3 regions of the Micromonospora sp. NBC_00617 genome follow, and region 1 is predicted to be linked to each of the others. Evidence: riboswitches for the same ligand, from Rfam matches in the RefSeq annotation. Region 1 holds a riboswitch; each other region holds the start of a gene.

Region 1 (9,406 bases):
GTCAGCGGCACGTTCGACGCCGCGACCGTGGCCGCCGTGCAGGACTGGCAGGCCCGCAACGGCATCGCCGTGGACGTGGACGCCACGCTCACCACGGCGACCTGGGAGACCCTGGCGCCCGAGCTGGACCAGCACGCCGCCGGCGCGCCGGTCACGGCCGTACAGGAGATCCTCGCGACCAAGGGGTACGCGGTCACCGTCACCGGGGCGTACGACCACGCCACCCGCAGGGCCGTGCAGGACCTGCAGGCGCTGCACGGGCTGCCGCGCAACGGCAAGCTCAGCACGAGCACGTGGTGCGCGATCGTCGGCGGCTCGGTCCGCCAGTCGTTCACGCACCACTGACCCTGCGCCGGAGGCGGCACCGGGTGATCCCCGTGCCGCCTTCGCCGCGGGCGGACGCTGGTCACCAGCACGCACTCGGGGCCTGAGCAGCGCAATGTCGGCGGCGCGTCGGTTTGGCCGACGCCTCAGGCGGAAAGGTTGCCCGGCATGACATGGGCCCGTCGAGCCGTACCCGCCGTCGCCGCCGCCGTCGCGGCGCTCGCCGCGCGGGATCTGATCCAGCGCGACCACGCGCTGCTGCGCAACTTTCCGGTGCTCGGCCGCGCCCGGTACCTGCTGGAGGCCATCGGGCCGGAGCTTCGGCAGTACATCGTGGCCGGCAACAACGAGGAACGCCCGTTCACCCGCGACCAGCGTCGCTGGGTGTACGCGTCGGCGAAGCAGGAGAACAACTACTTCGGCTTCGGCACGGACAACGACATCGAGCACACTCCCGGCTACCCGATCATCAAGCACCGCACGTTCGGCCGGGCCGTGCCGCCGTCGTCCCCGACGGCCGGGCACGACGTGCGACTGCCGTGCGCGAAGGTGCTGGGCGCAGCGCGGGATCGGGCACGCGCTTTCCGACCGGAGTCGGTGGTCAACATCTCCGGGATGAGCTTCGGCTCGCTCTCCGGCAACGCCATCACCGCCCTGAACAAGGGGGCCGCGCTCGCCGGGTGCCTGCAGAACACCGGCGAGGGCGGCCTGTCGCCGTATCACCGCAACGGTGGTGAGCTGGTCTTTCAACTCGGCACGGCGTACTTCGGCTGCCGCGACGAGCACGGCCGCTTCAGTCTCGACCGGCTGAAGGACCTGGTCGCCGGCGCCCCCGTCCGGGCGTTGGAGATCAAGCTGAGCCAGGGCGCCAAACCGAGCCTCGGCGGGCTGCTGCCCGGGGCGAAGGTGTCCGCCGAGATCGCCGCCACCCGGGGCATCCCGGCGGGGAAGGACTGCGTGAGCCCGTCGCGGCACGCCGAGTTCTCCGACTGTGACAGCCTGCTCGACTGGGTGGAACTGCTGGCCGCCGAGACGGGCCTGCCCGTCGGCATCAAGTCGGCGGTCGGTGACCTCACCTTCTGGCAGGAGCTGGCCAGCCTGATGCGGGACACCGGCCGGGGCGTCGACTTCGTCACGGTCGACGGCGGCGAGGGCGGCACCGGCGCCGCGCCGCTGATCTTCACCGACTCGGTGTCGCTCCCGTTCCAGCAGGGCTTCTCCCGGGTCTACAAGGTCTTCGCCGAACACGACCTGCACGAGCAGGTGGTGTTCATCGGCAGCGGCAAGCTCGGCCTTCCGGACAACGCCATCGTGGCGTTCGCGCTGGGCTGCGACATGGTCAACGTGGGTCGGGAGGCGATGCTGTCGATCGGCTGCATCCAGGCGCAGAAGTGCCACACCGACACCTGCCCCACCGGTGTGGCGACGCAGAACGCGTGGCTGGCGCGGGGCCTCGACCCGACGCTCAAATCCGTCCGGGCGGCCAACTACCTGCGGACGCTGCGCCGGGACCTGACGAAGGTCGCCGAGGCGTGCGGCGTCGAACACCCCGGCCTGATCGGCACGGACGCCGTGGAGATCCTGGACGGCCGCACCGGCTCCACCCCACTGCACGAGGTGTACGGCTACCAACCGCACTGGGGCCTGCCCTCGCCGGCCGACCAGAAGGAGATCATCCGGCTGATGACCCCGGAGTCGCCCCGGGGTGGCAGCGCCCCTCCGTCGGCCACCGCCGTCGGCTGAGCGCGGCGGCTCAGGACGGCGGAAGCAGACGCGGCCTTCTGCTCTGGGCGGCCATAACTCCGACGAGCGGTATTCCTGTGCGTCATAAAGATGACTCACAGGAATACCGCTCTGCCGCATCATGTCCACCGCTCGCGGTGACGGGCCGCGCGGGTCGCGCGTCGCCTAAGGAGCGGGGCGGGGCCGCGCGGGTCGCCTCCAGAGTGGGGCGGGGCGGAGCGGGGCCGCGCGGGTCGCGCGCGTCGCCTCCGGAGCGGGGCGGAGCGGAGCGGGGCGGAGCGGGGCGGGGCGGGGCGGGGCGGGGCGGGGCGGAGCGGGGCGGGGCGGAGCGGGGCGGAGCGGGGCGGAGCGGGGGGAGCGGGGGGAGCGGAGCGTGCTGTGCAGGGGCGATGTCGCGTCGGCCGGCACGACGGTCGCTGCCGGGGCTGCATCTGGCATCGACCGGTCGGGGCATTCGTCATCGGCGGTCGCCGATTGGTAATCGCGTGGAGCCGCTGCCGGCGACACCCGTATCGTGGCGCGGTGCTGATCAGACGCGAGACGCCTGCCGACGTCGATGCCATCCGCGCGGTGCACGCCGCCGCTTTCGCCAGGACCACGGACGACGGCACGCCGGCCGAGGCGACGCCAGTCGAGGCGACGCCGGCCGAGGCGACGCTTGTCGACGCGCTGCGCGCCGATGAGGGCTGGCTGCCCGCGTACTCCCTGGTGGCGGTTGATCCGGACGGCCTGGTGGTGGGGCACGTGGTGGCCACCCGCGCGCGGGTGGCCGGCCAGCCGGTCGCCCTCGGCCTGGGGCCGCTCGGCGTGCTTCCCGCGTGGCAGCGTCGCGGCGTCGGCACCGCGTTGATGCACGCGGTGCTCGGCGCGGCCGACGCCCGCGACGAACCGCTCGTGGTGCTGCTCGGGCATCCCGAGTACTACCCGCGCTTCGGGTTCCGGCCCGCCGTCGAGTTGGGCGTCACACCGCCACAGCCGTGGGGTCCGCCGTACTTCATGGCTCGACCGCTGACCGCGTGGCGCGAGTCGATTCGGGGCGAGTTCCGCTACGCCCGCCCCTTCGACGAGCTGTGAACCCACCGCGCATCCGCCGCCGGCGTGCCGCCGACCTCGACGGCTGCGTCGCGGCGCTCGCCGACGTGCACCGGGTCGACCGCTATCCGCTGAACTGGCCGGCCGACCCGCACCGCTGGCTGCGCGAGCCGCACCCGGCGCGCGCCTGGGTCGCCGTCGACCCCGCTGGAACGATCGTCGGACACGTCGCGGTGCACCGCCTGCCGGACCCGGCGGACGAGCCGCGCGCCGATCCGGCAGCCGAGGTGGCCCGCCTCTTCGTGGCGCCGGCCGCCCGCGGGCTGGCGCTGGGCAGCGCTCTGCTGGCCCGGGCACGGCACTGGGCGGACGCGCGTGGGGTGCGTCTGGTGCTCGAAGTGGTCGCCGACGGCGCCGCGGCCGTCGCCCTCTACGAGCGCACCGGATGGCGGTGCACGGGCACGAGCACGGCATCGTGGACCGCCCCGGACGGCAGCCCGGTGTCGCTGCGGCGTTACACCGTGGGCTCCGACGCCGCCCCGGCCAGCGCCGCCAGGCGGCGGGCGAGCCGGGCGGCGGCCTCGCGCAGTTCGGCGGGCTCCAGCACCTCCACCTCATAGCTCAGGCGGGCGATGTGCGCGGCGAGCCAGTCCAGGCTGTCGCCGCCGATGACGAGCACGCACCACCCGTCGCGGTCGGCCTCCACGCGCCCCACCTGCGGCGGCACCACCTCCCGCACGCGCTCGGGCGGGGCGTGCACCCGCACCCGGGCGAGCTGCCGGTAGGGCGCGTCGGTCACCGACCGCTGCACGAAAGCGATCGGATCCGGATGCTCGCGCGATCGGAAGCGCCAGGTCGTCGCCACCGTGGCCCGCATCCGGTCCAGGCGGAACGTCCGCCAGTCGTCACGATCGACGTCCCAGGCCATCAGATACCAGCGACGGCCGGTGGTGACCATCCGGACCGGCTCGACCGTCCGCTCCCGTTCACCGGCGTCGCGACCGGCGTAGCGGAACCGCACCCGCACCGCGTCACGGCAGGCACGGGCGAGGGTCACCAGCAGCTCCGCATCGATCTCCACCACCGGTCCGACGAGGGTATCCGTCCAGCCGTGCACCGCTCGCACCTCGGCGCGCAGCCGCGCCGGCATCACCTGGTCAAGTTTCGTGAGTGCCCGCAGAGCCGCCTCGCCCGCCCCGGCGACCGTGCCTCCCGACGCCAGTCGCAGGGAAACCGCCGTGGCGATCGCCTCCTCGTCGTCGAGAAGCAGCGGCGGCAGCCGGGTGCCCGCGCCGAGCCGGTAGCCGCCGCCGACGCCAACCGACGCCTGGACGGGATACCCGAGCGCGCGGAGCCGTTGCACGTCACGGCGCACACAGCGGTCGGTGACACCCAGTTCGGCGGCGAGCTCGGTGGCCGTCCACGACGACCGCCGCTGCAACAGGGCCAGCGTCCGCAGCACCCGCTCCGTCGTCGCCTCCACCGTCACCCGCCGATCGTTGCACGAATAGCGGAACGATCCTGTCCGCCATCCGCGAGAGGGTGGCGGCATGACCAGCCAGACCAGGAAAGAGGGAGCTGTCATGGCCCGCGAGGTGCAGATCACGTTCGACGCCGCCGACCCGGCCAGCCTGGCGGCGTTCTGGGCCGAGACGCTCGACTACGAGTTGCAGGGGCCGCCCGGGGACTTCGACTCGTGGGACGCCGCGCTGGACGCGATGGGTGTGCCACCGGAGCGCCGCAACGACGCGTCGGCGGTGGTCGATCCCAGGGGCGCGGGGCCGCGCCTGTTCTTCCAGCGTGTGCCGGAGGGCAAGCAGGCCAAGAATCGCGTACACCTCGACGTGCGGGCCGCCCCCGGGCTCACGGGTGACGAGCGGATGGCGGCCCTGGAGGCGGAGGCCGAACGGCTCGTCGCCCGCGGCGCCACCCGCCTCGCACGGCACGAGCCCGCTCCCCCGCTCGGCGCCGGTCACCTCGTGCTCGCCGACCCCGAGGGCAACGAGTTCTGCCTCGACTGATCGGGCGTTCGCCCAGCTCACCGCCGCGATGGACGGGCGTCGTGCGAACATGTGTACGTGTCGACCGGCGCCCACATCCTGCACGCCGACCTGGACGCCTTCTACGCGTCGGTCGAGCAGCGCGACGACCCGCGCCTGCAGGGGCGGCCGGTGATCGTCGGCGGTGGTGTGGTGCTCGCCGCCAGCTACGAGGCGAAGGCGCGGGGTGTCCGCAGCGCGATGGGTGGCCAGCAGGCGCGCAGGCTGTGCCCGGACGCGATCGTGGTGCCGCCCCGGATGGCGGCGTACACGCAGGCCAGCCGGGCGGTGTTCGAGATCTTCCGGCAGACCACGCCGCTGGTCGAGGGGCTCTCCATCGACGAGGCGTTCCTCGACGTGGGCGGCCTGCGGCGGCTGGTCGGCGCACCGGTCGACATCGCCGAGCGGCTGCGCCGGGAGGTCCGCGACCGGGTCCGCCTGCCGATCACAGTGGGCGTGGCCCGGACGAAGTTCCTGGCGAAGGTGGCCAGCGGGGTGGCGAAACCGGACGGGCTGCTGGTCGTCGCCCCCGACGCCGAAGTGGAGTTCCTGCACCCGCTGCCGGTGGAACGGCTGTGGGGCGTCGGCCCGGTCACCGCGGCAAAGCTACGGGAGCGCCGGATCCGTACCGTCGGGGAGGTGGCCCGGCTCGGCGAGGCCGCGCTGGTGTCCCTGCTCGGGGCGGGCGCCGGCCGGCACCTGCACGCCCTGGCCCACAACCGCGACCCCCGGTCGGTGCAGGTGGGCCGCCGCCGGGGCTCGATGGGCGCGCAGCACGCGTTGAGCCCTACCCCGCATGCCCCCGCGGAGCTGGACGCCATCCTGGCGGGCCTGGTCGACCGGGTCACCCGGCGGATGCGGGCGGCCGGGCGGTCCGGGCGCACGGTGGTGCTGCGGCTGCGCTATGGCGACTACACCCGGGCCACCCGCTCGCACACCGTCCGCAAGGCGACCGCGGACACCACGCCGCTGCTGGACGCCGCGCGGGCGTTGCTGCGGGCCGCGCTGCCGGAGATCGAGCGCCGCGGAGTCACCCTGATCGGCGTCTCGGTCGGCAATCTCGACGACAACCCGGTGCAGCCGGAGCTGCCGTTCGACGTCGACACCGGGGCCGACCTGGACGCCGCGGTGGACGCGGTCCGCGACCGGTTCGGCTCGGCGGCGCTCACCCGGGCGGTGCTGCTGGGCCGGGACCCGGGCGTCGAGATGCCGCTGTTGCCGGACTGACGGGCACGACGCGCTGCCACGCAGATCACAGCGGGTGGGGGTTTACCGGCGGTGCGAGTGGAGACGTTTGGGGGAATCAGCCTGACAGGGGGGACCACCATGTCCGACGACATGAGCAACCGTGCGAGCCGGCGTGCCGAGCGTCCGCGCGACGTGACCGATCCGCTGCTCTGGCAGCTCGCGCTCGACGTGCTGGGCGCACACGAGCCGGACGGGAACGGCGCGTGCCGCAACCTGCTCTGCGCCGGCCAACCCTGGCCGTGTGCGGCGCGCAGCACCGCTGAACAGTCGCTCCGGCTGGCCCGGCGGGCGGACGACACATCGCCAACAGCCGCCCCGCAGCGATCCGACGCCGCCGCGTCGACCGGCCGGTCCCCGGAGAGGGCTTCGGCTGCGCGGCAGACCCGTGCGACCGGGTCGGTGTCGACGGCGACCGCTTCGGCCGCCTGAGGCCCACCCGCCGAACCGCCTCCCCGACATGCCAGCGGGCGCTCGACCGGAATCCGGTCGAGCGCCCGCTGCTGGTGCTCTTACAGGCTGAGCCGCTGGCCCGGAAGGATCAGACCCGGGTCGGCGCCGATCAGCTGCCGGTTGCGCTCGTACAGGGCCTGCCAGCCGCCCGCCTGGCGGTGGCTGTCGGCGATCTCCGACAGGGTGTCCCCCGGCTTGACGACGTACGTGTCGTCTCCGGCCGCGGGGGCGGTGCGCTCGTGGTTGCGGGTCGCCGGCTGGTCGCCGCGCGACGACCGCTCCTTCGGGGCGGTGGAGCGATCCTTCCGAGCGGTGGACCGGTCCTTCTCGGCAGTGGACTTCGACGACTTCGTCGAGGACTTCGCGGCGGCGCCGCCCGACGAACCGCCCTTGCGGCCACAGGTCGGCCACGCGCCGATGCCCTGCCCGTCGAGTACCTTCTCGGCGACGGCGATCTGCTCGCCGCGGCTGGCCAGGTCGGCACGGGCGGCGTACTTCTTGCCGCCGTAGCCGGCCCAGGTGCCCTGGGAGAACTGCAGGCCGCCGTAGTAGCCGTTACCGGTGTTGATCTTCCAGTTGCCGCCGGACTCGCACTGGGCGATCGCGTCCCAGTTGACACCGGCCTGGGCCGGGGCCGCGGGCCCGAAGAGGGCGACGGCGCCGGTGACCGCGCCGACGGCCAGGGTGCCGACGGCGACGCGGCGGGTGGTGACCCGTCGATGACGGGGCGTGTAGACAGACGTCATGTGTGGTTCCTCCACGCCGGCGAGGTGAGCTGTCGGGTTCGGGCCGAGGAGCCCGGCCGCGCGGTGGCGGCTTCACCCCGAGGTGACATGCACCGAGGAACGTGGGTCCCCCGCTCCTGCCCGGGGTTCTGGTATCCGACGACCGGGGGCAGGATTTGGCGTTGCCGGTCGTGGTGTCCACGGTGGTGGACTCGACCGACGGTAGGCACGGTCAGTGACCCTCGCCCAACGCTTGTGAACTTGTTCACCGGCGCACGCATAGCGCCTCTGCCAGCGGTTGCGGATGACGCGCGGCTGTGCACCGACCATGATGGACCGATTCCGATCAGGCCCGGTGGTCACCGTCCGTACGCAGCCAGGCGGTGATGCGACGGAGCAGTTCGACGTGTCCGGGCGACTCGTAGGACCGGGTGTCGTGACCGAGAGCGGAGTAGACCACCCGGCTGCGACCGAGGGTGCGTGCCCAGACCAGTGGATGGGTGGCGCCGCCCTCCTCGTGCGCGTACAGGCGAGCGGATGCGCGACGCTGGTGCGCCGGGCGAGGAACGGGCCGATCGGCGCTCCTGGGAATTGACGTTCGGGCAGGAAACCATAGATCGACGGCCGCGATGTTCGGAAGCACACCGGGTCGACCCCGGCAACCTTCCCAGGAGGAGAGCATGCCGATCCACCGGAGCCGCATCGGCCGCCGCAGTGCCGCCGCCACTCTCGTGACCGTACTGGCCAGCGCCGGCCTGACCCTGCTCGCACCGACCGCCGCGCACGCCTCCAGCCCGTGCACCAGCCTGACCTTCTACCGGGTCGGCGGCTACCCCGGCGGCGCGGACATGCACGTGCCAACCATTGGCTGGCAGACCGGGAACAAGCAGTGCTATCTCAGCTACGGCCACTCGGGTTCGGCGGTGCTGGTGCTGCAGGAGGCGCTGAACAACTGCTACGCGCGGTCACTGACCCTCGACGGCAACTACGGCTCGAAGACCCGCGACGCCGTCCGGTACGCCCAGCACAAGATCAACGAGGACATCGTGTACGCGAACATCGCCGAGGACGGCGAGTACGGCCCGCAGACCCGGGCGTACATGGGCTTCGCGATCTTCGGGGTCAACGGCGGCCCGGTCATCCCGAACGTCTGCTACTACCCGGGCTGAGCCGCGCGACGGCGCCGGTCGGAGTCCCCCGTGGATTCCGGCCGGCGCCGTCGTTGCGCCCCCCTACCCGGTTCGGTCCGCGGCTCAGCAGACGCGGACCGCCTCGATCCGCTGGTTCCAGGTCCCCCCGATCGCGGCCGAGTCGTACGCCAGGTTCGCCCGGTAGCCGTAGGCGTGCTGGTAGCCGAGCAGGCCGGTGGCGTTGGCGTTGTCCCAGAAGGTGGAGACGGTGCCCGACGGCCGGTTGTTGATGATCGACTGGGTCCTGTTGCGGAAGTACGAGGGCAGCCCGACGTCGTTGCAGCCGTTGTACGGCCCGTCGAGCAGGAAGATGTCGCCGCTGAAGTTGGCCCCGGCGTACAGGCAGAGCAGACCCGAGGGGCAGGCGTAGTTGGCCTGGGCCGGGCTCGGGGCGACGCCGAGCGCGGCGCCCACGGCAACCACGCCGAGCAGGGCGGACGTGAACCTTCGCAGAGCACTTCGCACGATGGTGACCTCCGGTGTCGTCACGACCGGAACAGGTCGTGAGTCGAATTGCCGACATCGCGTTGATCGATGCCGCTGTGCCAACATGATCTGCGCGGCAGGTCGACGAATTCCTGCCGGAATCTCAATCCGGCCGCTCGTCGGCGGATTGTCCGACTGGCGACGCGGCGAGCGGCGGTTCATGGAGATT
Region 2 (9,406 bases), 2.7 Mb from region 1:
CGTCAGCGGGGTGCCGCGCCACCCCAACCAGGACGCCGGGCACCGGGCCGCCGTGGCCGACGGGCAGCACCCGTTCGCGGTGATCGTGGGCTGCTCCGACTCCCGCCTGGCCGCTGAGATCATCTTCGACCGGGGGCTGGGCGACCTCTTCGTGGTCCGTACGGCCGGGCACACCGCGGGCCCGGAGGTGCTGGGCAGCGTGGAGTACGCGGTGATCGTGCTCGGCACTCCACTGGTGGTGGTTCTCGGCCACGACTCGTGCGGTGCCGTGCAGGCTGCCCGCGAGGCGGCCGCCACCGGCGTCGCGCCCCCGGGGCACCTTCCCGCGGTGGTCGACGCGGTGCTGCCCAGCCTGCGACGTGCCACCGCCGAGGGCGTGGACGACATCGACGGCATCGTCGACATTCACATCGCGCAGACCGTCGAGACGCTGCTCGGGCAGTCGCCCGTGCTGGCCGACGAGGTGGCGCAGGGGCGGTGTGCGGTGGTGGGCATGTCGTACCGGCTCGCCGCCGGCGTGGTGCGCCCGGTGACCCCCGAACCGGCGGGTGCCGCGCCGTCCGACGCGCCCGGCGCCTCGGACGCCCCGGCAGCTTCCGCCGCCGCCTGATACGACGAGGGCCGCCCCGCCTGGTAGCGGGACGGCCCTCGGACTTCGTGACGCCGAGTCAGAGCAACGACATGTGCACGTGGTCGGTGTGGTTCGACGGCCCGCTGTACGACTTCCAGCCGGTTGCCGGGAACCAGATCTGCCGGTTCCAGATCACGTAGTAGATGCCGAGGCGGTCGGCGTTGCGGATGAGGAACGCGGCGACGTTGTTGCCGTACATGCGGGTGTCGTTGTTGTGCCACGGGCTGAAGCCGCTCTTCTGCAACGACCAGTCACAGGCGCGGCCCTTCGGGTGCTCGTACGGGCCACCGTTGCGGTGACAGCCGACGAACCGGTTGAACCCGGCCCGCTTGACCTCCTTGTACGCGTGCAGGGTGCGCGGGGTGACGCAACCGGAGGTGGTGGGGTCGTCCTCGCTGCACGACTGGGGCTTCCAGTCACCGTCGGCGGTGCGACCCGGGGCGATCCGGGCGACCGGCGAGACGGCGTCGACCAGGCCGCCGGTGAAACCCTGACCGCCGACCAGCGCGAGGGCCTTGTCCGCGTCGCGCTTGTCCTTCGCCATCAGGGCGGTCTGCTTCTGCTGCTCGCGGACCTCCGCGTCGAGGGCCAGCTTGGCCTGCTCGGCGCGGGACTTGACCGTGTTGACCTCGGCGAGCTTCTTCTCGTTGACCATGTTCATCTCGTCGAGCGCCGCGGCCCGCCGGACGAACGAGTCCGGGGCGTCGCTCTCCAGCAGCATCGCGATCGCGCCGATCCGTCCGGTCCGGTACGACTGGGCGGCGATCTGCCCGACCTGCGGGGCCAGCGCCTCCAGGTCGGCCTTGGCCCGCTCGACCTCCACCGCCAGCTCAAGCTGCCGCTTCTTGGACTTGTCCAGCTTGGACTTGGCCGCCACGTAGTCCCGGTTGGTCTGCTCGATGACGTCGTTGAGGAGCTTGGGTTCGTCTTCCTCTTCGTGCCCGGACGGTGCGGGGGTCGTCGGGGCGGCGTGGGCCGGGAGGGGTCCGGCGAACACGGTCAGCGCAGCGAGCACGGCCACCACGGGTGTCAACCAGCGGCGTAGGGGTGCCGTCACAATGTTCCCTTCCGTCGACCGCCGACCGGGTTAGCTGACGGGTTCGGAGCGGAAGTGGCCCCTACCGCTGTCGCGGATTCACCCCACGTACCTGGGTCCCCGGCTCGCCGGTTGGCGATTGGGCGGTGGCACCGCAGGCGCCGCTGCGCGCCTTCGTCGGTGGCCGGCAGCGAGGTTACCCGAGAATCCACCGCCTGAGCTACGTCCTGATGCCGACTAAAAGTGTCATTTCGCCATGGCGTTGAGTGAGCAGTGACGCGGTTCTCAGGGCGGATGCCCGATCCGGTCACGCTGAGGAGTCTCACCATGCCGTATCAGTGCTCCTGTTCGGCTCTGGCCACGCGGTGGTGGCGGTGGGTGGGGGTGCGTTCCGCTCCGGGTCGGGCCCGTCGGGCCGGCCCCGCGGCGGGGAGCTGAGGGCGGCCAGTGCCTCCGTCCGGTCCGGACGGGGGCGCGGTGTCAGGACGTCGGCGTCCGCGCCCTGCGCCGGCGTCGACCCGGCCGCGGTCACCACGGCGGCCAGCCCGGTGGTGAGGGGTACGGCGGCGATCAGGCCGAGCGTGGCGACCGCGCTGCGGACGATCTCCTGGGCGAGGAACTCGCTCGTCAGGATCTGCCCGAGGGGGCGGGTGTCGGCGGTGAGCAGGAGCAGCAGCGGTAGTGACGCACCCGCGTACGCCAGGACGATGGTGTTGACCGTGGAGGCGATGTGCGCCCGGCCGACCCGGGTGGCCGCCCGGTAGAGCTGTAGCCGGCTCAGACCGGGATTGGCGTTCGCCAGCTCGGTGACGGTGGCGGCCTGGGTGACGGTCACGTCGTCGAGCACCCCGAGTGAGCCGATGATGATCCCGGCGAGCAGCAGGCCGCGCAGGTCGACATGGGCCTGGAACATCGACAGCGTGGTGGCGTCCTCGCTGCCGAAGCCGGTGAGCCGGGTGGCGGCCGTGGCGATGGTCGCGAGCACGCCGGTGAGCACCAGGCTGCCCAGGGTGCCGAGCACCGCGACCGAGGTCTGCGCTGTCACTCCGTGTGTCAGGTAGAGCACCACGAACATGATCAGGGCTGCGCCGACCACCGCCACCAGCAGCGGTGACCGGCCGGCGCTGATGCCTGGCAACACGAAGGTGAGCAGGATGGCGAAGCTGGCGGCCAGCCCAGCCAGCGCGGCCAGGCCCCGCCACCGGCCGAACGCGACGATCGCGGCGGCGAAGACCACCGCGAGCCACACCAGCGGCGTTCCGCGCTGATGCTCGGCGATGTTCCAGCTGCTGGTGGCGGGATCGGCCGGGTCGGCCAGCTCGACCAGGACGACGTCGTCGCCGACCTCGACCCGTGGAGCGCCGGGTCCGGCGGGGACGGGCGTCCGCACCTGCTGGCCGGCGCTCGGCCCGTCCTCGACCCGTACGTCCACCGTCCCGCACGGCCCGGTGGCCGGCGTGCCCTCCGGGCTGGCCGACGGTGGGCAGGGTTCGGTCACCACCCGGGTCACCGTGCCGTGGTGGCGCGGCGCGTCCGTGCCGCCGCCGGTCTGCGGCGCCCCGTCCCGTGGCCAGAGCACCACGGCGGCGACGACGGTGGCCACGAAGAGCGGCACCACCGTCGCGACGAGGATCCGCCGGACCCGGGGCGGGGCGGGGCGGGCGGTATGGCTGTGGTCGGAACCCAATGCGAGAACTCCCAACGATCCGGTGCGGGGTACGTGCCGACGGGCCGGGCGGTTCACCTCCGCCGGACGAACGCGGTGACGAGCGCATCGAATTGCTGGTTGACGACGCGACGACCACGGGCAGTGACAGGCCGGCCCGGCTGGTGGGCGGCGGCAGCACCGCATCGTGGCGGTGCCGATGCCGGACTGCGTGGCGGGGTCCGCTGAGCCATCGTCGGAGATGCTAGTCAGCCGGGCCGGGGGTCGCAGGTCGTGGCGGAGTGTCGGACGCGCCCGCCCGCGCGCCGTCCACCGGAGCGCGGGGCGCGCCACTCCGGGCCGGACCGGCCCACGGCTCGGCCCGTCAGGAGTCGGCCCCTCAGTCGCGCTTCAGGAGCCGGCCCTCAACCGCGCTTCATGAGCCGGCCGACGGCCGCCATCATCTCGGTGGCCATTTCGTCGGCCCGGCCCTCGGCCGCGCCCTCGTGCATGCAGTGCCGGGCGTGCCCGTCGAGCAGACCCAGGGCCACCTTGTCGAGCGCGGCCTGGATCGCGGAGATCTGGGTGAGCACGTCGATGCAGTAACGGTCCTCGTCGACCATCTTCTCGATGCCCCGGACCTGCCCCTCGACGCGGCGGAGCCGCGCGAGCAGTTGGTCCTTGCTGGCGGTGTACCCGCGGATCGGCGTGGGTGCGGTCATGGCGACGAGGATAGCGTACCCCTGGGGGGTATGGTAACGTCCCGCGTGTCCGATACCCCCACCGGGTACCGGTACCGGACCGGTCACGAGTCCGCCTCGCCCTTACCCCTGGGGGGTATAGGCTGACGGACGACGAAGGGAGCGATTCAATGGTCGACACGACGTACCAGGTGCGGGGCATGACCTGCGGGCACTGCGTCAGCGCGGTCAGCGCCGAGGTGGGCGCCATCGCCGGGGTGCGCGACGTGCAGGTGGATCTCGCCACCGGCCGGGTCACCGTCACCAGCGAGCAGCCGGTGGCCGTGGAGTCCGTCCGGGCCGCGGTCGACGAGGCCGGTTACGACCTCGTCGAGGCGTGAGCGGGAGGCCCGGGATGAACACCGTGACCAGAATGAGCGGGTTCGCCCTCGGCCTCGCGGCGGTCTTCGGCGCGGCGTACGGGGTCGGCCGGGTGGTCGACCCGGTCGCCGAGGGTCGGCCCGACGGCGGCGCCGCCCACACCCCGGGCTCCACCGTGCAGGACGAGGTGACCGACCAGGTTCCCGGCGGCCTGCTCGTCTCCGACCGTGGCTACACGCTCGTTCCGGTCGCCGCCCCGGCGGGCGAGTTCGCCTTCCGGATCGGCGGGCCGGACGGCCGGCCGGTGACCAGGTACGACGTGGCGCACGACAAGCGGATGCACCTGATCGTCGCCCGGCGGGACCTGTCCGGCTTCCACCACGTGCACCCCGACCTCGCCCCGGACGGCACCTGGCGGGTCGAGACCCCGCTGGACGGCCCCGGGCAGTGGCGGGCATTCGCCGACTTCACGCCCACCGGGGGCGAGGCGCTGACCCTCGGCGTGGACGTGACCGTCCCCGGTGAGCTGACCGAACGACCGCTGCCCGCCCCGGCGAGCAGCACCACCGTCGACGGCTACACCGTCACCCTGGCCGGTGTGCCGCAGCCCGGCCGTACCTCGGCACTCGCCCTGAGCGTCAGCCGCGACGGGCGACCGGTCACCGACCTGGAGCCCTACCTGGGGGCGTACGGGCACCTGGTGGCGCTGCGCCGGGGCGATCTCGCGTACCTGCACGTACACCCGGACGGAACGCCCGGCGACGGACGCACCCGGTCCGGTCCGGAGATCACCTTCTTCGCCGAGGTGCCGTCGGCCGGCAGCTACCGGCTCTACCTCGACTTCCGGCACGGCGGGCGGGTGCACACCGCCGAGTTCACCGTCGTCGTCGGCACCGCCTCGACCGGGGGCGACCTTACCCCGAGCGGGCCGGCGCCGACCGAGCACGGCGCCCCCGGCCACGGGCACAACTGACGGGACCAGACGATGACCACCACCAGCAGACCACTGCCCGAGGCGCCGAACCGGATCGAGCTGGCCATCGGGGGAATGACCTGCGCCGCCTGCGCCGCCCGGATCGAGAAGAAGCTGAACCGGATGGACGGGGTGAGCGCCACCGTCAACTACGCCACCGAGAAGGCCACCGTCCGGTACGTCGACAGCGTCACCCCGGACGACCTGATCGACACGGTGCAGAAGACCGGCTACACGGCGGCCCTGCCGGCTCCGCCGGCGACCGAGCAGCCGGTCGACCCGCTGCGCGGGCCGCGTACCCGTCTGTGGGTGTCGGCGGTGCTCAGCGTGCCGGTGGTCCTGCTGGCCATGGTGCCGCCCTGGCAGTTCGACTACTGGCAGTGGCTCTCGCTGACCCTCGCCGCCCCGGTGGTGGTCTGGGGAGGGCTGCCGTTTCACCGGGCCGCGTGGACTAACCTGCGGCATGGTGCCGCGACCATGGACACCCTGGTCTCGCTGGGCACCCTGGCCGCGTTCGGCTGGTCGCTCTGGGCGCTCTTTCTGGGCGACGCCGGGATGCCCGGGATGACGCACCCCTTCCGCTTCGACATCACCCGCACCGACGGCGCCGGCAACATCTATCTGGAGGCGGCCGCCGGGGTGACGGTGTTCATCCTGGCCGGCCGCTACTTCGAGGCCCGATCCAAGCGGACCGCCGGGGCGGCCCTGCGCGCCCTTCTCGAACTCGGTGCCCGGGACGTGGCGGTGCTGCGCGACGGCGTGGAGACCCGGATCCCGGTGGACCGGCTCGTCGTCGGTGACCGGTTCGTGGTCCGCCCCGGCGAGAAGATCGCCACCGACGGGGTCGTCGACGAGGGCACGTCCGCCGTCGATGCCAGCATGCTGACCGGCGAGTCGGTGCCGGTCGAGGTCGGCCCGGGCGACGGGGTGGTCGGCGCCACGATCAACGCGGGTGGCCGGCTGGTCGTCACCGCCACCCGGGTCGGCGCGGACACCCAGCTCGCCCGGATGGCCGACCTCGTCGAGCAGGCGCAGAGCGGCAAGGCGGCCGTGCAGCGGCTGGCCGACCGGATCTCCGGCGTCTTCGTGCCGATCGTCATCACCCTCGCGGTGGGCACCCTCGGCTGGTGGCTCGGCGCCGGCGCCGGGCCGACCACCGCGTTCACCGCCGCCGTGGCCGTGCTGATCATCGCCTGCCCGTGTGCGCTCGGCCTGGCCACGCCGACCGCGCTGCTGGTCGGCACCGGTCGCGGCGCCCAGCTCGGCGTGCTGATCAAGGGACCGGAGGTGCTGGAGTCGACCCGCCGGGTGGACACGGTCGTGCTGGACAAGACCGGCACCGTGACGACCGGCCGGATGACGTTGGTGGACGTGGTGCCGGCCAGCGACGAGGACCGGGCCGAGCTGCTTCGACTCGCCGGTGCGCTGGAGGCCGCCTCCGAGCACCCGATCGCCCGCGCGGTCGCCGCCGGCGCCGCCGAGGCCGGCGCGCTGCCCCCGGTGACCGACTTCGCCAACCTCGAAGGGTTGGGCGTCACCGGCACGGTCGACGGTCGGACCGTGCTGGTCGGCCGGCTCCGGCTGCTGCGCGAGCGCGGTGTCGACGTACCGCCGGAGGTCGATCTGGCCGTGCGTGCCGCGCAGGCCGCCGGACGTACGGCGATCGTCGCCGGCTGGGACGCACGGGCGCGGGGCGTGCTCGCGGTCGCCGACGTGGTCCGGCCGACGAGCCGGTCGGCCGTGGCCCGGCTGCGCGCCCTGGGGCTCACCCCGGTCCTGCTGACCGGCGACAACCCCACCGTGGCCGAGGCGGTCGCCGCCGAGGTGGGCATCGACGAGGTGATCGCCGAGGTGCTGCCCGCCGGCAAGGTCGACGTCGTCCGGCGGCTCCAGGCGCAGGGGCGGTCGGTGGCGATGGTCGGTGACGGGGTGAACGACGCGCCGGCGTTGGCCCAGGCCGATCTGGGGCTGGCAATGGGCACCGGCACCGACGTGGCGATCGAGGCGTCCGATCTCACCCTCGTCCGGGGCGACCTGGATGCGGCGGTGGACGCCATCCGGCTGTCCCGGCGCACGCTCGGGATCATCCGGGGCAACCTGTTCTGGGCCTTCGGCTACAACGTGGCGGCCCTGCCGCTGGCCGCCGCGGGCCTGCTCAACCCGATGATCGCCGGTGCCACGATGGCGCTGTCCTCGGTCTTCGTGGTGGCCAACAGTCTGCGCCTGCGCCGGTTCCGTTCGGCCGCCGATCGCGGATTGTCACGGCGGTGATGGTTGGGCGGTGGACCGCGGGGGTACTGCTGAGGTCGTAGCGACGCTCGCAATGGAGGTTGGCACATGGGTATCGATGACAAGATCAACAACGCCAGCGAGGACGCGGCCGGCAAGCTCAAGGAAGGCGCCGGTCGGGCCACCGACAACGAGCAGCTGGAGGCCGAGGGCCGCGCAGACCAGTCCGCGGCGAAGCTCAAGCAGGCGGGCGAGAAGATCAAGGACGCTTTCAAGAGCTGACGTACGACGTAACCCGCACGCCGGGCCGGTGATATTCACCGGCCCGGCGTGCTGTGTGTCCGGGCCGTGAAGCCTGAGATCCCCCTGTCGGGCGCGCACCGGGCCGCTCTACGACCAGCGCCGCCCGCGACCTCGATGCCGTCCGCGCCGCGCTCGGCGAACGGCGGCTGACGTTCCACGGCTGCTCGTACGGCACCCTGCTCGGTCAGCGCTACGCGGAGCTGTTCCCCGACCAGGTCCGGGCCGTGGTGCGGGAGGGTTGGGGCCACGGCAGCTACACCACCAGCGGTTGCGTGGGGCGAGCGGTCGACGCCTACCTGATCGGCCAGGTGGTGCCCGCCCGGGGTGCCCGCTGCCCGGCCGTCGACGTGTCGAGCTGACCGACAACCCGGTCGCCGCGCGACAGTTTGCGGCGACCGGGGCCGTGCCGTGGTCAGTCAGCGCGACACGCGCCAGCTCACGGGTGCCACGGTCGGCCCGCCAGCCGGACGGCTCTCAGCTCCAGGTAACGCTGCTCGGGAAGACTCGTCGTGCCGCGCGCCGCCGTCAGGTACGCCTCCCGCGCCGCGCCCGGCTCCCCGGCCAGCTCCAGCAGGTGCGCCCGGACCGCCGCGAGCCGGTGGTGCCCGGCCATCCGCTCGTCGGCGTCCAGCGGCGCGAGCAGGGTGAGGCCCGCGCGCGGCCCGTCCACCATGGCCACGGCCACCGCCTGGTTGAGCGTGACCATCGGGTTCGGGGCGACCCGGGCGAGCAGCCGGTAGAGCGCCACGATCTGCGGCCAGTCCGTCTCCGCCGCCGTCGGCGCCTCGGCGTGCACCGCCGCGATCGCCGCCTGGAGCTGGTACGGGCCGGGCGGCGACCAGGTCAGCGCCTCGGTGACCAGGGCTACTCCCTCCGCGATGGCGCCGCCGTCCCACCGGGCGCGGTCCTGCTCGCTCAGCGGCACCAGCTCGCCGTCCTCGCCGACCCGGGCCGCCCGGTGCGCGTCGGTGAGCAGCATCAGCGCCAGCAGACCGGTCACCTCACCGTCGTCGGGCAGCAGCCCGTGCAGGACGCGGGCCAGCCGGATCGCCTCGCCGGTCAGCTCGGCCCGTCGCAGGTCCGGTCCGCTGGACGCGGTGTACCCCTCGTTGAAGATCAGGTAGAGCACCCGGAGCACCGTCCGCAGCCGCTCGCCGCGCTCACCCGGCCCGGGCATCAGGAACCGGGCCCCGGCGGCCTCGATCCGCTGCTTGGCCCGCCGGATCCGCTGGCTCATCGTCGCCTCGGGCAGCAGGTGCGCCCGGGCGATCTGGGCGGTGCTGAGCCCGCCGACCGCCCGCAGGGTCAGCGCCACCTGCGCCGAGGGCGCCAGCGCCGGATGGCAGCAGAGGAAGAGCAGGGTGAGGGTGTCGTCGGCGTCCGCCACCGCCGGCTCCGCGTCGGCCGCCGGCGCCACCTGGGCGTACGCCGGCTCGCGCAGCGCCACCGCCACCTCGCGGTTCCGGCGGGCGCTCTCGCTGCGCCACTCGTCGGTGAGCCGGCGGGTGGCCACGGTGAGCAACCACGC
Region 3 (9,406 bases), 1.0 Mb from region 1:
CTCGCCTGTCCGCTGTGGTGGGTGGCGCGCTGGGCTACGCGGGTGCTGACCAGCCTCGCCGCGGTCGCGGCCCTGGCGGTCGGCGCGAGCCCGGCCTCGGCCGCCGTGCCACCGGTGAGCGCCGTGCCACCCCTGAGCGCCGTGCCAGAGGCTGCCGTGCACCCGGCCTCGGCGGTCCGTGCGAGTGCCGCCGAGGAGTTCATCCCGGCCGGGTCGTTCGACGCGCAACCGGCACCGCCCGTTGACCAGGGCACCATCGCGACCGGCGTGCTGCCGGTGTCCGCGGCCGGGTCCGACCGGCTGCCTCTCGTCGACGCTTCGCGGGGCTGGGCTCCCCGGGGTCCGCCCCGGCGCTGAGTCACCGGGACACGCGTCCCGTCGTCGCGCCCTGTCGATCCGCCAGCTCCGACCCCGCCGATCCGTGGCCCGCCGTGGCCACGTCGCCGCCGGGGCTCCCCCGCTTTGCTCTCCCCGAGGAGCCGACCGTGGAGACTGCCGTCTTCTACCAGTTCGTGACCGAGGTGCCGCAGGCCGCCGCCATCTGGTCGACCCTGTTCCTGCTGGCACTGGGCGTGCTCGCCGTGCTGGTCGCCCGCCTGGGGGACCGCCCCGCGGACGACCCGGTCCCGGCCGCGCCGACCGCCCGCGAGGTGGCCGCGGCCGAAGCCGACGACCTGCGCCGGTACGCCGAGGAGGTGGCCGTCGCCGCGACCGGCGCCGCCAAGACGGCACGGCGGCGACGCGATGCCTGGCTCACCGCTCAGGAACACGTGGAGCGGGCCTGGCTGGGGTACGACGAGGCGGACACCGCCGCCCGCCGCTTCGCGGGCTCTGGCGCGCTGCCCACCCCGCACACCCCGCGGACACCCGCCGAGTACGCCTCCCGGGAGCGCTACCTGCACCGTGCGGCGATGGCGGCGTACTGGCGGGGCGATCTGACCATGGCGCAGCTCGGCGACGTGTTCGCCCACCGGCGCGGCTGGGATTCCCGGCGGCACCCGGTCGAGCAGGAGGTGCTGCTCAGCCGGGCGATCCGGGACGCGAGACTGGCCGACTACCAGGCCGCCGCCACCGCGGAGCGGGCCGCCTGGCGGGACGCGGAACTGGCCGCCGAGTCGGCGCGCACCCTTGCCGAGGAGGCGTACGCGGCAACGGCGCGGCTGCGGCCCAGCCCGGCCCTCGCCCGACCCGGGGCGAGCGGGGCGTCCCGTCCCACCCTCGTGGCACGGTGGCGCCCGGCTAGCGCGAGTTGAGCCTGATCCGTTACGTGAGCCCGGTCACGTCGTTCGGGAATCGGGCGTCCGACGCGTTGTGCGCGATATTTCCCGTGATTGTGGCGCGTTATCGGCGACCTGTCCGGTTGTCGCCCGTAGGCGTCTCCGTAACCGGTTGTCCCATCGAGTCGCATCATCGGCAATACGCGCAGAAATTGCCGCACCGAATCGGGTTTACGCAGGCGAACCTGGCTTGGCAGGCTGCGAACAGGCCAGTACTGTCGTCCCGTCCGGCGCGGTAACCGATCGCAACAGGCGACGCCGCGCCGACCCGCTCAATCGTGATTAACGAACCGGGGACCCATCAGTAAGTCTGGGGTGAATCCGCGAGCCACGGCCCGCGGTAGGGCGATCTTCCCGCCCGAATCCGTCAGCTAACCCGGTAGGCGGTGTCGGAAGGAGTTCCAAACCCGTGCAGCACCTTTCCACCCCTCGGTTGTTCCCACGCCTCCACGGTGCAGCGGTGCCCCCGCTCATCCGTCCAGTGACGGTGAGCTGACCCCCGGGTCATCGCCTTTCCCGCCCGGTCCCGCCGGGCGTTTCCCTGAGCGGTTCACCATCCGCGGACCACTGTCCGCGCGCTGGCGCCTGCCCGGATACCGGTCCGGCCCGTGGGTGTGCCGCTCTCCCCCCGATCCGTGGAGGACCCCGTGAAGCACACCATGCAGCGTCAGCTCCGTCGCCTGGCGACCGAGCGCCCATACCAGATCGTCGCCACCTCCGCCGCGGCCCTCGTGATCGCCACTACCACCGGCGCCCTGCTCACCGGCGCCGACGACGCGCCGGCCAGCCACCGCACCGCGACCACTGTCGCCGAGATGCGCAGTGACACCGCCGTTTCCGTCGGCGACGCGCGCGACGCGTCCCCCAGCGCCGCGCCGACGACCGCCGCCCCAGCCACCAGCGCCGCGTCGCCCGCCGCCAAGGCCAGCGCCAACCCGGATCTGACCCGTAAGCCGCAGCCGCCGAAGCCGCCCGCGACCAAGGTGCTCGACTACGACTACGAGGCGCAGAACACGTACTACAACTGCGGCCCCGCAGCCACCCGCAACGCGCTCAGCGCCACCGGCATCGACCGCACCCAGGAGGAACTCGGTGCCGAGCTGGGCACCACCGAGATGGGCACCAACTCGGCCGAGGACACCACCCGAGTGCTCAACGCCGAGGTGAAGGGCTCCCCGTACCGGACCCGGATGTTTGCCGGCGCGCCCAGCCCGGCCCAGATGGACCGGCTCCAGGCCGATGTGGTCAAGGCCATCACCGACGGCCGGGGCGTGGTGGCCAACGTCGTCGGCGACGCCACCGACACCGACGGCGGCTGGCACTCCTACGGCGGCGGGCACTACGTCGCTGTCGTGGGGTACAAGGACAACGGCCGGACCGTGCGGATCGCCGACTCGGCGAACCCGGCCGACCCGTCCTACTGGATCACCACGATCGACCTTGCCAACTGGATTGCCACCCGGGGGTACTCCGCCTGACCCAGGCACGTAGACCGCCGCGGGCGTCGTCCCCCACAAGGGGCCGGCGCCCGCGGCCTCATTCCGGCAGCCGCCATCGACGACTCTCGTACCCGGCCGCGAACCGTGGCAGACTGCGGCCGTGGTGGATGAATCGGGTGGCCGCACCGGTCGCCGGCCGGTCCTGCTGCTGCTGCACGGGATGGGGGCGACCGGAGACGTCTGGCTACCGTGGGCGCCGTTGCTGGAGCAGCACTGGCCGGGGCGGTGGCTCGCACCGGACCTCGCCGGCCACGGCTGGTCGGCCCCGTTGCCGTCGTACTCCTATGCTGGTTTCGCCGGCCGGATCGCCGACGGCCTCGCCCCCGACGACCGGCTCGTCGTGCTCGGGCACTCGCTGGGCGGGGTGGTCGGCCTGGCGCTGGCCGCCCGCGCCGCAGGGACACCTGTGGACGCGGTGGTCGGGCTCGGCATCAAGGCGCTCTGGTCGCCCGCTGAGCTGGCCCGCGCCGCTGAGCTCGCCGCACGCCCGGTGAGCTGGTTCGCCAGCCGCACCGAGGCGGCCCGCCGCTACCTGCGCGTCTCCGGGTTGGTCGGCCTGGTCCCGCCGGATCATCCGGTGGTGGACGCCGGGTTGCGTCAGGTCGACGGCCGGTGGCGCCTCGCCATGGACCCGACAGCCTTCGGCGTCGGCGAGCCCGACCTGGCCCCGTTGCTGGCGGCGACCGACGTGCCGGTGGTGCTGGCCCGCGGGGAACACGACCCGATGGTCACCGACGAGCAGCTCAAGGCGTACGGCGTACCTGTCGCCACGCTGCCCGGTCTCGGCCACAACGCACACGTGGAGGACCCGGCGGCCGTGCTGGCGCTGCTCGACCCATACCAACGTGGGTGAGCTGGATGACGCGGATGCGGTGGCTGGTCACCTGGCTCCGAGTGTCCGACGGACCCGGCCGGCGACGGTCTGCTTGATCCGCTCGCGCAGCGACTGCGCGTGGAGGGTCCTGACCTTTTCCTGGAGCGTCCGCGTTTCGTCCCGCAGCCACTGGATGCGCGTCAGCAACTCCTCCGGAGGGTAGGCGGAGACCGGCCGGACCGCAGGGGGTAGACGGTCTGACGGACCTGCTCGTCGAAGCGGATGGCGCTGTCTCCGTCGGCGAACGAGAGGCCGAGGTCGTGCTTGGCGAGGAACGCGGTGATCCGCGCGAAGCGCTCCTTGTGGCCCTCGTTCAGGGCCGTGTAGTCGGCTTCCGCATAGAGCTGAGCAGCGTCGACGTCGGCCGGCACATCGCGCAACAACCGGTGCGGGATGTCGAAGTATCGGGCCAGCTCCAGGGTGCGCGAGTCGTGCGCCAGCAGATAGCCGGGGATGCCCGAGATCAGCGCCGTGATGGTGCCGTGGATCCGGGTGCCGAAGGCGAAGTCGAACCCGGAGAGATACTCCATCCAGGGCCACGGGTCCATGGACATCCGCACCTTGTCCTCGACGAAGAGCGGGTGCGAGGTGTGGATCGGCATGTCGGCGGTCATTCCCCGCAGCTTCGGCGCGTCGCCGTAGAGCAGGGTGCCGAGGGTGTAGAGGTCCTGTGCCACGTAGCGCAGGTTCGGGTAGCGCCGGTGGTGGTGCAGGACGAGGGGGGCCAGCGCCTTGACGTACGGCGAGATGACGAACGCGAGCCGGTCGTCGATGCCCAAGGTCGCCTTCGTCTTCTCGATGCGCAGGCTGTCGCCGTGCAGGAACATCGACGGGCAGCCGATCTGCTCGACAGCCGAGAAACCCAGCTTGCGGAGGTAGTTCTCGGTGATCTCGCCGCGTACGCCGATGCTGTGCGAGTGGTCGAGCACCGCCGCCCGGCAGAATGCGCTGACCGGCTCGTCGATCGGGCGGAGCTGCTCCAGGTCGCCGTCCACGTCGGTCTGCGCCCCGACTCCGAGCACCACCACCGGGATCTTCAGCCGTTCGATCAGCCGAGCCATCGGCGTCAGCCGCTTTGCGTAGTCATGGCGGAACGCGTTGGCCAGTGGTATCACGAAGACGTCGTACTTCTCGTTGATCTCGTCGGCATCGCGTGGGTCCGCCCGGAAACGCGACGGGGTGATCTCAGCCGCGGAGGTGGCCAGTAGCTTGTGCGCGGCGTGGCTGAAGACCAGATTGCCGGTGTTCTTACCGATCCAGTCCCGCTCGTACGTCTCCTCGGCGCTGAGGACGTCGAACGGGCCCTTGCGGGCGCGCAGCAGGATCCGCTGATGCTTCGGTGGCTCCACCTCTCGTCCGGCGGCGGTGGCGTCCGACCCCGGAGATCGTCCGGCAATGTTCCGGGAGGTGGCACATCTTCACCTCCAGGCCTCGCGATACTAGGCCACCGTCCGGCCGGTGCCCGCACGCGGCGAGCGTGCCGCCGTCGCTGTGCGGAGCAGCTTGTGGGAGGCGAGCCGGCCCGGCGGCTCAGGTGGTGGGGGAGACCGGCACCAGGTCCGGCTCGACCGGCCGTCCGGGAGGCGGCGGGCTCCAGTCCGGCTCCAGCTCGCACCTGGCGGCGTCCAGGAACGCGTCGGCGTACGACTCGGCCGGGAAGTCACCGAGGTAGCGCCGCCGGGTCGCCCAGCGCCCCGGTGCCATCGGATCGGCGCCGAGCAGCTGGCCCAGCACCTCGTCCAGGTTCGTCATGTCCCGGTGCAGCACGTAGCCCGCGCCGGCCAGCGGGAACCGCTCGGTGAACCGGTCACCCTCGCCGCCCATGTCGGTCACCGCGAAGGGCTTGCCGGAGTAGAGGTAGTCCGAGATCACCCCGGAGACATCGGAGATCAGCGCGTCGGAGCGGTTCACGCAATCCACCAGGCTCAGGTCGCGGCCGGCGGTGCCCCAGACGTGCGGCCGGCCGGTCCGCGCCCGGTCCGCCGCGAGCAGCTCGGCCAGCCGACCCAGCTGCCGCGCCGACGCCGGGTTCTGCGTGGTGTACGGGTGAGCGCGCAGGATGACCGTCGCGCCCCGGTCGAGCAGCTTGCGCAGCATCGGTTCGGCCACCGGCAGCGAGCAGTAGTCCGCGTCCGCGTGGTGTCCCGTCCAGGTCGGGGTGTAGAGCACCGTGCGGGGTGCCTCGGCAGCCAGGGGCTGCGGGCGTACGTTGATTGCCTCGACCTGCGGGCGGCCCACTATCACGAACTTCTCCGCCGGGATCTGCACCCCGGCCCGGGCGTACCGGTCGATTGCGGCCGGGCCGGCCACGAAGATCCGGTCGAAGATTCCCGACACCGGGTTGGCGCTCGGCGCCTTGTCGCTGTCGCCGTGGTGGAGCTGAATGTGGGTGAGCTGGGTGAAGCGGATGCAGTGGCTGTTCTTCGCACCGTGGTTGACGTAGAACGCCACCCGTAGGCTCGGCGCCAGCGCCTCGTCCATCGCCCTCAGGGTGGGGCAGTAGACCACTGGCGCATCGGTGGCTGCGGCGATCGGGGCCAGGAACTCCGGCTCCCTCAGCACGACCATGAACGGCCGGCCGATCCGCTCCAGGTACGGCAGCCACATGGTGACCTGGTACTCCGAGCCGGTAGGCGCGGAGAAGTAGAGCAGGAACTCCGGCTGGTGCCCGCGCAACGCCCGGCCCACCGCCCCGCCGCCTGCCGGCGGCCGGAACCGGCGCCGGGCCAGACCCAGCGCGATCGTGCCGGCGCCGGCGCCGACCAGCAGGGCCGCCGCGAGAACGACCAGGGCCGGCATGGTCGCCGCGGCGGCCAGCGCCACCACGGCGAGGAGCCCGAGCAGCGCGTCGCCGAGGTGCGTGGCGATCGGCGCCGTCCAGGACCGCACCGGCAGGTTGGCCGCCTGGATCTCCTGGTTGCCGGCGTGCCGCAGCGGGCCCACCAGCAGCACCAGCCCGAGCAGCACCAGCGCGGCGGCGGCCAGTGCGGGGTCGAACCCACCGTCCAGCCGTCGGGCGTAGCCGACCAGGACGGCGGCGGCGATCAGTGTCGTCTCAGCGGCGGTGTCCGCGCCCTTGCGGATCCGTCGCTCAGCGGCGGTGGCGACGAGGGCGGCGACCGCCAGCGCCAGCCCCCAACCGGTCGCACCGGTCAGCGCCACGACCAGGAAGGCCAGCACGGCCAGCCCGATGCTCAGGCACCGTGCGATCAGTTTCCGGACCAGGTCACCACGCATGTCGCTCCGTTCACCATCGTCCCGGTCAGCAGTGTTCGGCCGTCAGCCGACGGTCGCCGAGGCGGCATTGATCTCGTCGGCCACCCGCGGCGTCTGGGCCGGCACGGCCTGCGCCGCTTCGCCCGGCGCCCGGCGCACGTCGATGACCTGCCCGGTGAGTTCCGAGATCAGCACGTCCAGCGACGACTGGGCGACGGTCTCCGCGGCGAGCAGGGTGTGCTCCGGCTCCTCGCCGAAGGCCCGCGTCCGCATCGGGGTGGCGGTCCGCTCCGGGTTGATGCAGTTGACGCGTACGCCGACGTCGGCCCATTCGTCGGCGAGCGCCTGGGTGAGGTTGACCAGGGCGGCCTTGGTGGCCGAGTAGAGCGCGTAGCGGGCCCGTCCCCGGGTGTAGGAGCTGGACGTGTAGAGCAGCAGCTGGCCCTTGGTCTGCTCGAGATACGGAAGGGCCTGGCGGGCGATGGTCACCGGGCCGACGAAGTTGACCTGCAACAGCCGGTCCATCGTCTCCTCGTCCATCTCGGCGAGGGCGCCCTTCTCCAGGATCCCGGCGGTCACCACCACGTGGTCGATCCGGCCGGTGGCCTCGAAGGCGGTCGTCAGCGCGGCCTCGACGTCCCCGGCCCGCTCCACGTGGGTGCCGGTGCTGGAACGGCTGAACGGGAAGACCTGGGCGCCGTAGCGCCGGGCCAGCTCGGTCAGCTCGTGGCCGATGCCGTAGCTTCCGCCGAACACGACGATGGTGCGGCCGGTCAGCTCCTCGCGGTAGCTGCGGTGGTCGGTCAGCCGGGGCGCCTGCGCCGCGGCGAGCTGGAAGAGCTTGTCCGCCAGGTGCACGTCGACCGGGTGGGTGACCTTGATGTTCTCGTCCGAACCGTCGATCACCTTGATCGGCGTGCCGGGCAGGTAGCGCAGCACCACGCCGCAGTCGTCGGTGGCGGCGAAGTCCGGGTCGCCCTCGGCGATCCGGTACGCCTCGCGGATGGTGCTGGAGCGGAACGCCTGCGGGGTCTGCCCGCGGCGCAGGGTCGAGCGGACCGGAATGCCGGTGATGCAGTCGTCGGCGTCGACCTGGATGATCGTGTCGGCCGAGGGGATGGCCACGTCGACCGCGGAGTACGTCCAGAGGGCGTTCACGCACTCCCGCACGATCCGGGCGCTGACCAGCGGGCGTACCGCGTCGTGGAAGAGGATGTTGACGTCGTCGTCACCGATCGCGTCCAGGGCGAGCCGGGTGGTCGCGTTGCGGGTGTCACCGCCCTCGATCACCTTCGTCACCTTGCGGAACCCGGCCTGCGCCACGACCCGCTGGGCGTCGGCGAGGTGGCTGGCGGCCATCATCACGATGATCTCGTCGATCTCGGGGGCGGCCTCGAAGACGGCGAGAGTGTGCTCGATGATCGGCTTGCCGGCGATCTTCAAAAGCTGCTTGGGGATGCCGAGCCCGAGTCGTTCGCCGGTGCCGCCGGCCAGCACCACCGCCACCGTCCGGCTGGGTAGCCAGGACGCCGGCGGAGCTGCCGACGCGGCGTCCGGGACGGGGGCCTGCTGGTGGGTCATTGCCGATCCTCACTGATCCACTGGTGCTGCGAGCTGCCAACGCCGGTTCCGGGCTCCCACCACCGTCGCGGCGGGAGCCCGGCGTGCGTCACCTGCTGGCCATGTAGTCCTCGTAGGCCTTGGTCACCTCGTCGGTGGTGCCGTCCATCCGGATCTGGCCCGACTCCAGCCAGATCGACCGCTCGCAGGTGTCCCGGATCGAGCCGATCGAGTGGCTGACCAGGAACACCGTACCGGCGTCCGCGCGCAGCTCCCGGATCCGCTGCTCGCTGCGACGCCGGAACCGGGTGTCGCCGGTCGCCAGCGCCTCGTCAATCAGCAACACGTCGTGCTTCTTGGCCGCCGAGATCGAGAAGCGCAGCCGGGCCTGCATGCCCGAGGAGTACGTCCGCATCGGCAGGGAGGCGAAGTCGTCGCGCTCGTTGATCCCGGAGAAGGAGAGGATCTCCGGGGTCATCTTGCGGACCTGCTCGGGACTCATCCCCATCGCCAGACAGCCGAGAGCGACGTTGCGCTCGCCGGAGAGGTCACCGAGCAGGGCCGCGTTCACCCCCAGCAGGGACGGCTGGCCCTGGGTGAAGATCCGGCCGCGGTTGACCGGCATCAGCCCGGCGATGGCGCGCAGCAGGGTCGACTTGCCGGAGCCGTTGCTGCCGATCAGCCCGACCGCCTCACCGCGGTACGCGGTGAAGCTGACGCCCCTGACCGCGTGCACCTCACGCAGCGTCGGCCGTTGCGGCTGCCGGGAGATGATGCGCCGCAGCGCGGCGACGGGGGAGCCGGCGTTGCCCGACCCGGCACCGTAGACCCGGTAGATGAGGTGGGCGTCGTCCACGATCACCGTGGGGATCCGCTCGCCAACGGCCGTGGTGGCCGCGTCCGCCGGTACGTTGAGCTGCTCAGCCACGACCGTACTCCTGTTCTCCGCGCCAGAAGTAAACATATCCGCCAATACTGAC

Evidence for each region. A riboswitch is a leader RNA that binds a small molecule or an ion and turns the genes downstream of it on or off. The one in region 1 is predicted to bind cyclic di-AMP.
Region 2: it holds a riboswitch for cyclic di-AMP, as region 1 does, so the genes downstream of both, OG505_RS24330 (coiled-coil domain-containing protein) here and OG505_RS12170 (transglycosylase family protein) in region 1, are expected to answer to the same signal.
Region 3: it holds a riboswitch for cyclic di-AMP, as region 1 does, so the genes downstream of both, OG505_RS16730 (C39 family peptidase) here and OG505_RS12170 (transglycosylase family protein) in region 1, are expected to answer to the same signal.

The regions. Positions count from the first base shown of each region.
Region 1 is NZ_CP107751.1:2,640,092-2,649,497, forward strand. It holds gene OG505_RS12130 (peptidoglycan-binding protein) at 1-345, shown strand, start outside; gene OG505_RS12135 (FMN-binding glutamate synthase family protein) at 493-2,067, shown strand; gene OG505_RS12140 (GNAT family N-acetyltransferase) at 2,590-3,141, shown strand; gene OG505_RS12145 (GNAT family N-acetyltransferase) at 3,138-3,719, shown strand; gene OG505_RS12150 (helix-turn-helix transcriptional regulator) at 3,614-4,588, opposite strand; gene OG505_RS12155 (VOC family protein) at 4,683-5,120, shown strand; gene dinB (DNA polymerase IV) at 5,178-6,365, shown strand; gene OG505_RS12165 (hypothetical protein) at 6,477-6,815, shown strand; gene OG505_RS12170 (transglycosylase family protein) at 6,896-7,582, opposite strand; cyclic di-AMP (ydaO/yuaA leader) riboswitch at 7,582-7,726, opposite strand; gene OG505_RS12175 (ThuA domain-containing protein) at 7,908-8,264, opposite strand; gene OG505_RS12180 (peptidoglycan-binding protein) at 8,242-8,730, shown strand; gene OG505_RS12185 (peptidase inhibitor family I36 protein) at 8,815-9,216, opposite strand; gene OG505_RS12190 (AfsR/SARP family transcriptional regulator) at 9,398-9,406, shown strand, end outside.
Region 2 is NZ_CP107751.1:5,290,580-5,299,985, reverse strand. It holds gene OG505_RS24335 (carbonic anhydrase) at 1-610, shown strand, start outside; gene OG505_RS24330 (coiled-coil domain-containing protein) at 669-1,688, opposite strand; cyclic di-AMP (ydaO/yuaA leader) riboswitch at 1,693-1,823, opposite strand; gene OG505_RS24325 (YibE/F family protein) at 1,990-3,354, opposite strand; gene OG505_RS24320 (metal-sensitive transcriptional regulator) at 3,738-4,034, opposite strand; gene OG505_RS24315 (heavy-metal-associated domain-containing protein) at 4,184-4,393, shown strand; gene OG505_RS24310 (hypothetical protein) at 4,408-5,346, shown strand; gene OG505_RS24305 (heavy metal translocating P-type ATPase) at 5,359-7,617, shown strand; gene OG505_RS24300 (CsbD family protein) at 7,684-7,857, shown strand; partial or broken gene OG505_RS24295 (alpha/beta fold hydrolase) at 7,968-8,117, shown strand; gene OG505_RS24290 (alpha/beta hydrolase) at 8,103-8,237, shown strand; gene OG505_RS24285 (RNA polymerase sigma factor) at 8,315-9,406, opposite strand, start outside.
Region 3 is NZ_CP107751.1:3,660,076-3,669,481, reverse strand. It holds gene OG505_RS16740 (hypothetical protein) at 1-357, shown strand, start outside; gene OG505_RS16735 (hypothetical protein) at 486-1,253, shown strand; cyclic di-AMP (ydaO/yuaA leader) riboswitch at 1,537-1,678, shown strand; gene OG505_RS16730 (C39 family peptidase) at 1,913-2,755, shown strand; gene OG505_RS16725 (alpha/beta fold hydrolase) at 2,877-3,629, shown strand; partial or broken gene OG505_RS16720 (polysaccharide pyruvyl transferase family protein) at 3,657-4,999, opposite strand; gene OG505_RS16715 (CDP-glycerol glycerophosphotransferase family protein) at 5,181-6,887, opposite strand; gene OG505_RS16710 (SDR family NAD(P)-dependent oxidoreductase) at 6,930-8,447, opposite strand; gene OG505_RS16705 (ABC transporter ATP-binding protein) at 8,536-9,390, opposite strand; gene OG505_RS16700 (ABC transporter permease) at 9,347-9,406, opposite strand, start outside.